DNA from 2 places in the Aeromonas genomosp. paramedia genome. Region 2 is predicted to be linked to the other one. Evidence: predicted binding sites of a transcription regulator. Region 2 holds the regulator's gene; the other holds the start of a gene.
The links. The regulator NrdR, encoded in region 2, represses ribonucleotide reductase genes. The targets are predictions, from matches to a motif close to CACNNTATANNGTG.
Positions count from the first base shown of each region.

Region 1: the regulator NrdR is predicted to act here: its motif matches at 1,925-1,938, upstream of nrdA (class 1a ribonucleoside-diphosphate reductase subunit alpha).

Region 1 covers NZ_JAAROG010000011.1:124,070-128,252, forward strand. Annotated here, with positions in the region: gene ubiG (bifunctional 2-polyprenyl-6-hydroxyphenol methylase/3-demethylubiquinol 3-O-methyltransferase UbiG) at 1-684, shown strand, start outside; gene HB860_RS07085 (HAD family hydrolase) at 684-1,367, shown strand; gene nrdA (class 1a ribonucleoside-diphosphate reductase subunit alpha) at 2,036-4,183, shown strand, end outside.
Region 2 covers NZ_JAAROG010000003.1:108,516-112,698, reverse strand. Annotated here, with positions in the region: gene HB860_RS02975 (riboflavin synthase) at 1-430, opposite strand, end outside; gene ribD (bifunctional diaminohydroxyphosphoribosylaminopyrimidine deaminase/5-amino-6-(5-phosphoribosylamino)uracil reductase RibD) at 486-1,595, opposite strand; gene nrdR (transcriptional regulator NrdR) at 1,771-2,220, opposite strand; gene HB860_RS02960 (hypothetical protein) at 2,367-2,795, opposite strand; gene glyA (serine hydroxymethyltransferase) at 2,903-4,156, opposite strand.

The DNA.
Region 1 (4,183 bases), on a different contig from region 2:
ATCGCCAAATTTGAAGCCATCGCCTCCCGCTGGTGGGACATGGAGGGCGAGTTCAAGCCCCTGCACCAGATCAACCCGGTGCGCCTTGACTGGATCACCGACAAGAGCGGCGGCCTGTTTGGCAAGCGCGTGCTCGACATCGGCTGCGGCGGCGGCATCCTCTCCGAGAGCATGGCCCGCCGGGGTGCTCGCGTGACCGGCATCGACATGGGCAAGGAGCCCCTCGGGGTCGCCCGCCTGCACGCCCTGGAGCAGGGTGTGGAGCTCGAATACCGTCAGATCACCGCAGAAGCTCATGCCGCCGAGGCCCCCGGCCAGTATGATGTGGTCACCTGCATGGAGATGCTGGAGCATGTGCCGGATCCCGCCTCCGTGCTGCGGGCCATCGCCACCCTGGTGCGCCCGGGGGGCAAGGTGTATGTCTCCACCATCAACCGCAACCCGAAAGCCTACCTGATGATGATCCTGGGGGCCGAGTACCTGCTGAAGATGGTGCCCAAGGGCACCCATGATCACAAAAAGTTCATCACCCCCGCCGAGCTGTGTCGCATGGGGGAAGCCGCGGGCCTCTTGGTGCGGGACATGAGCGGGGTGCACTACGCGCCGCTCTCCAACAGCTTCAAGCTCGGCAGGAACGTCGACGTCAACTACATGGTGGCCTTCGTGCGCCCGGAGTCAGTCTGATGAGCACCGACAAGGCGCCCCTGCGCTGCGTGCTGTTCGATCTGGACGGCACCCTGCTCGACACGGCCCCGGATCTCGGCGCCGCCGTCAACCATGTGCTGGTGAGCGAAGGCTTTGCCCCGCTGCCCGAGGCCATCATCCGCCAGACCACCTCCCACGGGGCCCTCGGGCTGCTCAAGGCGGGCCTGGGGGAGGATCTGCTGGAAGAGCTGGGGGCCACGCGCCTTCGCACCGCCCTTCTCGACCATTACGCCGCCAACCTCTGCGTCGGTACCCGTCCCTATGAAGGGATGCTGGATCTCATCGAATGGCTCGATGAGAAGAAGCTGCCCTGGGGCATAGTCACCAACAAGCCGGGCTTTCTCACCGAGCCGCTGCTGGCCGCCCTGCCCGAGCTTGCCAGCTGCGGCGTCACCGTCAGTGCCGACACCCTGCCGGTACGCAAGCCAGACCCCGCCCCCATGTTCTTTGCCTGCGAGCGGCTCGGGGTCGAGGCGAGCCACTGCCTTTATGTAGGGGACCATGTGCGCGACATCGAGGCGGGGCGCAACGCCGGCATGCTTACCGCGGTGGCGGGCTGGGGCTATCTGAGCGATGACGAGGATACCGCCGACTGGGGCGCCGACCTGCACTTTGATACGGTACAGGCTCTGCACCACTGGCTGCGCTACGAGCTGACCTGAGCCAAACCAGCATTGCACTGCATAAACGGTATAAGTGGACCATCGGGGTGCGGATCTGCAGTTCGATGCCGTACGAGGTAGGCCCTGCACCACTGGCTGCGCTACGAGCTGACCTGAGTCATCCCTGCTCTGTATGACGCCATAGATGGATCATCCGGGCAGCTTTAACGCCAAAGGGTTCCCAGATGAGCACGACGTTCACTCACCGGGCCGCACATTGGCAATGACAAGGGGCGCAGATGTGCCCCTTGTTTTGAGAGGATGACAAGTGCGCGCCTGCGGGGACAGGACAGCTTTTGACCCTGGCTGCACAAGGGATAACCAGGCTGAATTTGCTAGTAAAAACACCCCGTTTTCGCAAGCAAAAAAAGTTATTTAAATTTTCCATCTTCGATCATCGGACTTGCATTTGCCGGATCGGACGGATGAAAACCCACTCACTGTGAGCAGTCACTAACTCGAACCCGAACACCCACAATTTATCCACAGCTAATGCGTTATCCACAGATTGCAATGCCGTGCCGACCTCACTATCTTGTAGTTCGAATTTAAAATAACACTATATCTTGTGATTCATGGCGCACTTCGCCCCCAGGCCACCCTCAAGAAGGGAACCCTGGATGCTGGGCGCCATGGTTTTTCGGGAATCAACTAAAGGTCATCAGCCAATGAACTTGTTTGTGACGAAGCGTAACGGCCACAAAGAACCCATCGATCTGGATAAAATTCACCGCGTGCTCGACTGGGCCGCCGAGAAGCTCGACAACGTGTCGGTCTCCCAGGTGGAGCTCAAGTCCCACATCCAGTTCTATGACGGTATCCGTACCGCCGACATCCACGAAACCGTCATCAAGGCCGCTGCTGACCTGATCTCCGAACAGAGCCCGGATTACCAGTACATGGCCGCCCGCCTGGCCATCTTCCACCTGCGCAAGAAGGCCTACGGCCAGTTCGAGCCGCCCCACCTCTACCAGCACGTCGCCCGTCTGGTGGACATGGGCAAGTACGACAAGCACCTGCTGACCGACTATACCCAGGCCGAATTCGAGGAGCTCAACGCCCACCTCGACCACTGGCGTGACATGGACTTCTCCTACGCGGCGGTCAAGCAGCTGGAAGGCAAGTACCTGGTGCAGAACCGCGTCACCGGCGAAATTTACGAGAGCCCGCAGTTCCTCTACATCCTGGTGGCGGCCTGCCTCTTCTCCAAGTATCCAAAAGATACCCGTCTGGACTACATCAAGCGTTTCTACGATGCGGTCTCGACCTTCAAGATCTCCCTGCCCACCCCCATCATGAGCGGCGTGCGCACCCCGACCCGTCAGTTCAGCTCCTGCGTGCTGATCGAGTGCGATGACAGCCTGGATTCCATCAATGCCACCGCCAGCGCCATCGTCCGTTATGTCTCCCAGCGCGCTGGCATCGGCATCAACGCCGGCCGCATCCGTGGTCTGGGCAGCCCCATCCGTGGCGGCGAAGCCTTCCACACCGGCTGCATCCCCTTCTACAAGTACTTCCAGACTGCCGTGAAGTGCTGCTCCCAGGGCGGTGTGCGCGGCGGTGCGGCCACCCTCTTCTACCCCCTGTGGCACACCGAGGTGGAGAGCCTGCTGGTACTGAAGAACAACCGCGGCGTGGAAGAGAACCGGGTCCGTCACATGGACTACGGGGTGCAGATCAACAAGCTGATGTATCAGCGTCTCATCAAGGGCGGCGACATCACATTGTTCTCCCCGTCCGATGCACCTGGCCTGTACGACGCCTTCTTCGCGGATCAGGACAAGTTCGAGCAGCTCTACGTCAAGTACGAGCAGGATCCGTCCATTCGCAAGAAGACCCTCAAGGCGGTGGATCTCTTCTCCCTGATGATGCAGGAGCGCGCCGGCACCGGTCGCATCTACATCCAGAACGTGGATCACTGCAACACCCACAGCCCCTTCGATCCGGCCGTGGCCCCGGTGCGCCAGTCCAACCTCTGCCTCGAGATTGCGCTGCCCACCAAGCCGCTCAACAACGTGGATGACGAAGAGGGCGAGATCGCCCTGTGCACCCTGTCTGCCTTCAACCTGGGTGCCATCGAGAAGCTGGAAGACCTGGAAGAGATGGCGGATCTCGCCGTGCGCGCCCTGGATGCCCTGCTCGACTATCAGGACTACCCGCTCAAGGCCGCGATGAAGGGCAGCATGAACCGCCGCACCCTGGGGATAGGCGTCATCAACTACGCCTACTACCTGGCCAAGAACGGTGCCCGCTACTCCGACGGTTCCGGTCTGGCCCTGACTCACCGCACCTTCGAGGCGATCCAGTACTACCTGCTGAAGGCGTCCGTGCAGCTGGCCCGCGAGTTCGGCCCCTGCCCGGCCTTCAACGAGACCACCTACGCCCAGGGGATCCTGCCCATCGATACCTATAAAAAGGATCTGGATGTGCTGTGCAACGAGCCGCTGCACCTGGACTGGGAAAGCCTGCGTGAAGAGATCAAGACAGTGGGTCTGCGCAACTCCACCCTGACCGCCCTGATGCCGAGCGAGACCTCCAGCCAGATCTCCAACGCCACCAACGGCATAGAGCCGCCCCGTGGTCTGGTGTCGGTCAAGGCCTCCAAGGACGGCATCCTCAAGCAGGTGGTGCCCGAGTACCATCGCCTGAAGGATCAGTACGAACTGCTGTGGAAGCAGCCGAGCGTCGATGGCTACCTGCAGCTGGTCGGCATCATGCAGAAGTTTGTGGATCAGGCGATCTCCGCCAACACCAACTACGACCCGGCCCGTTTCGAAGGCAACAAGGTCCCGATGAAGCAGCTGCTCAAGGACTTG
Region 2 (4,183 bases):
TGCCATCCACCGCAATGGACCCCTTCTCGGCGATGTAGCGAGAAAGTTCCTTTGGCGCCTCGATCCAGTACTCGATGGCGCGGCCGCTGCTGGACTTGCTCTTCACCTCGCCGATGCCATCCACGTGACCCGAGACCAGGTGGCCGCCGAGGCGGGAGGTGGGCATCAGCGCCTTCTCGAGGTTCACCGGATCCCCTACCTTGGCCTCGGCAAAGCCGGTGCGAGAGAGCGTCTCAAGGGAGACGTCGGCGGTGTAGCTCTTGTCCCCCAGGGCCACCACGGTCAGGCAGACGCCGTTGGTGGCGATGGAGTCGCCCAGCTTGACGTCGCCAAAGTCCAGGGTCGGCGCGTGGACGGTGAGGGCCATGTCATCCCCTTGGCGGCGCAGGGCGGCCAGGGTGCCCATGGCTTCGATAATTCCGGTAAACATGCAGATCACCTTGCTGATGACGGGGGCAGTGACTGCCCCCTTGAACATTGATAAATCAGGCTATTTTCGCTGTGATGCGAATATCCTGCCCCACCAGACGCACATCCTTGACAGTGAGCTTGGGGGCCTGGAACAGCCGGGTCAACTCCGGCAGGTGGAACAGGCCGCGCCCCTCATCCCCCAACAGCTTGGGAGCCTGATAGAGCACCAGCTCGTCCACCAGCCCCTTGGCCAGCAGGGCGCCGCACAGCCTGGGGCCCGCCTCCACCAGCACAGAGTTGATGTTCTGCTTGGCCAGCAGCATGAAGAGGCTCACCAGATCCAGCTTGCCATCCAGCAGCGGCAGGGTCAGCTGCTGCACCCAGGCAGGCCAGTCCCCGTCGACCTTGTGACGGGCCAGCAGCACAGGGCTCTCGCTCTGGAACAGGGGCAAGTCCGGGGTCAGCCGGTTCTGGGAATCGACGATGACCCGCAGCGGCTGGCGCAGGGTCTCTTTGGGATAAACGGCCTTGACCGAGGCCGGCAGCTCGTCCCAGCGCACGTTGAGGGAGGCGCCGTCGGCCAGCACCGTCTCGGCGCTGGAGAGCACCGCATCGTGGCGGGCACGCAGCCGCTGCACGTCCCGGCGCGCCTCCGGGGAGGTGATCCACTGGCTCTCGCCGCTCGCCATGGCGGTGCGACCGTCGAGGCTGGCGCCGAGCTTGACCGTCACCTGCGGGAAGGCGGTGCGCATCCGCTTGAAGAAGCCGGGGTTCAGCGCCTCGGCCTCGGCGCTGAGCAGGCCGAAGTCGGTCTTGATGCCCGCCTCGGAGAGCATGCGCAGCCCGCGCCCCCCTACCTGGGGATTGGGATCCACCATGGCGGCGACCACCCGGGTCACCCCGGCCTTGATCAGCGCCTCGGCACAGGGAGGGGTGCGACCGTGATGGGAGCAGGGCTCCAGGGTCACATAGGCGGTGGCGCCGCGAGCCTCTTCCCCGGCGGCATGCAGGGCATAGACCTCGGCATGGGGTTCACCGGCACGCTGGTGCCAGCCCTCCCCCACCACCACGCCGGCCTTCACCAGCACGGCGCCCACACAGGGATTGGGGGCCGTGGTGTAACGGCCGCGACGGGCCAGCTCGAGGGCCCGGCTCATCCATTGGTAATCGTCTTGACTAAACATCTGGGCTCCCGTTCAACGCGAGAAAATAGGGGTGCTAACGCAATCCGTGGATGGCTGGCTTATTTCTCCAGCTTGGCGATCTCTTCGCCGCTTCTTGTTACAAACAAGGCGGATGTCCTCGAGTCCTGAGGTAGAGAGGGGTGAAGCGGATATTGCTTTGCTCATCCGACCCTCCTCACTTCTCCAGCTTGGCGATCTCTTCACCGAATTCGCGGATGTCCTCGAAGCTGCGATAGACGGAGGCGAAGCGGATATAGGCCACCTTGTCCAGGCTCTTGAGTTCATCCATCACCAGGTTGCCCACCAGCTGGGACGCGACTTCGCGCTCGCCGGTGGCACGCAGCCGGGATTTGATGTGATTGACCCCCTTTTCGATGGCCTCCATGCTCACCGGCCGCTTCTCCAGGGCCCGCAGTATGCCGGCCCGCAGCTTGTCTTCATTGAAGGGCTCGCGGGAGCCGTTGGACTTGATGACACGGGGCATCACCAGCTCGGCCATCTCGAAGGTGGTGAAGCGCTCGTGGCAGAGCAGGCATTCACGACGGCGGCGCACCTGATGGCCTTCTGCCACCAGACGGGAATCGATCACCTTGGTATCAACCGCACTACAGAAAGGGCAATGCATCGGACCTCCGGCGTTAACGGAAAAGGCACCTGCCCCGCGGGGTCAGGATCTTGGCTGGCCAGTGTAGCACGGCCATCCAAAGCCGGTAAAAGCCCAGAAAAAACAATGCCACCCTAAGGTGGCATTGGGGCTGAAATGGCGCCGGTTCAGTCGTCGTAGGGCAACAGATCCGGATCGCAATCCACATAGTCGGGGGCCGGATCTTGCTCGAATTGCACCGCATCGATATGGGTATGGCCCTGCATCAGCGCCTTGCCCACCCTGTGCATGCCATCCATCACCCGTCCGGCACTGTCCAGAATGATGGGATAGGCGAGATCGGCGGCCTGCATCAGCTGGCAGTGTTCTACTATGCTGCGCACCGTGGGTTTCACGCCACCATGCCCGTACCAGTGCTCGCTATCGAGCTCCGCGAGCTGCGAGAGTGGCACAGCGTGCACCGGCAACCCGCGGCTCAGCCGCACCAGACGGCGCACATCCCAGGCCAGCAGGCCCTCGGGGCTTGGGCGAAAATGATACTGGGCGCGGAGGGCAGAGATGAGTTCCTCATCACTGAGCGCGGTCTGATTTGGCATGGTGCCTCCTCTGTCGGTCGATGAGTACAGCCCTATGGCAAGGCCGGTGCAGAAACAACAATGCCACCCTGGGGTGGCATTGTTTTTATACCAGAGTCTCTGGCGTATCAGGCATAAACCGGGAAACGGCGGCAGATGTCCAGCACCTTCTCGCGAACGGTGGCCAGCACGGCGTCGTTGTCGTGGTTGTCCAGCACGTCGCAGATCCAGTTGGCCAACTGGATGGACTCGGCTTCCTTGAAACCGCGGCGGGTGATGGCCGGGGTACCGATCCGCACACCTGAGGTGACGAACGGGGAGCGCGGGTCATTCGGCACCGAGTTCTTGTTGACGGTGATGTTGGCCTTGCCCAGTGCGGCGTCGGCGTCCTTACCGGTCAGCTCGCGTCCGATGAGGTCAACCAGCATCAGGTGGTTGTCGGTGCCGCCGGAGACGATCTTGTAGCCGCGCTCGATAAAGGTAGCGGCCATGGCCTTGGCGTTCTTCACGACCTGGGCCTGGTAGGTCTTGAACTCTGGCTCCAGCGCTTCCTTGAAGGCCACTGCCTTGCCGGCGATGACGTGCATCAGCGGGCCGCCCTGACCACCCGGGAAGACGGCGGAGTTCAGCTTCTTGTACAGATCTTCGTCGTCGGCGGCGGAGAGGATCAGACCACCGCGCGGACCGGCCAGGGTCTTGTGGGTGGTGGAGGTGACCACGTGGGCGTGGGGCACCGGGTTCGGGTAGACGCCAGCGGCAATCAGACCGGCCACGTGGGCCATGTCGACGAACAGGTAAGCACCGATCTTGTCGGCGATTTCGCGCATGCGGGCCCAGTCGACGATGCCGGAGTAGGCGGAGAAGCCACCTATCATCATCTTCGGCTTGTGCTCGACCGCCAGACGTTCCATCTCGTCATAGTCGATCTTGCCGGACTCATCGATGCCGTAGGGGATGATGTTGTACAGCTTGCCGGAGAAGTTGACCGGGGAGCCGTGGGTCAGGTGACCACCGTGGGCCAGGTTCATGCCCAGCACGGTGTCGCCCGGCTGCAGCAGGGCCATGTAGACGGCGCTGTTGGCCTGGGAGCCGGAGTGCGGCTGCACGTTGGCATAGGTGGCACCAAACAGTTCCTTGGCGCGCTCGATGGCCAGGGTTTCGACCACGTCGACGTACTCGCAACCGCCGTAGTAACGCTTGGCCGGGTAGCCTTCGGCGTACTTGTTGGTCAACTGGGAGCCCTGGGCTTCCATGACGCGGGGGCTGGTGTAGTTCTCAGACGCGATCAGCTCGATATGTTCTTCCTGACGACGGGTTTCGTCTGTGATGGCCTGCCACAGCTCTGGATCATAGCCGGCGATGGTCATGTCACGTTTCAACATCCGTTTATCTCCTGAAAATCGTTTGCG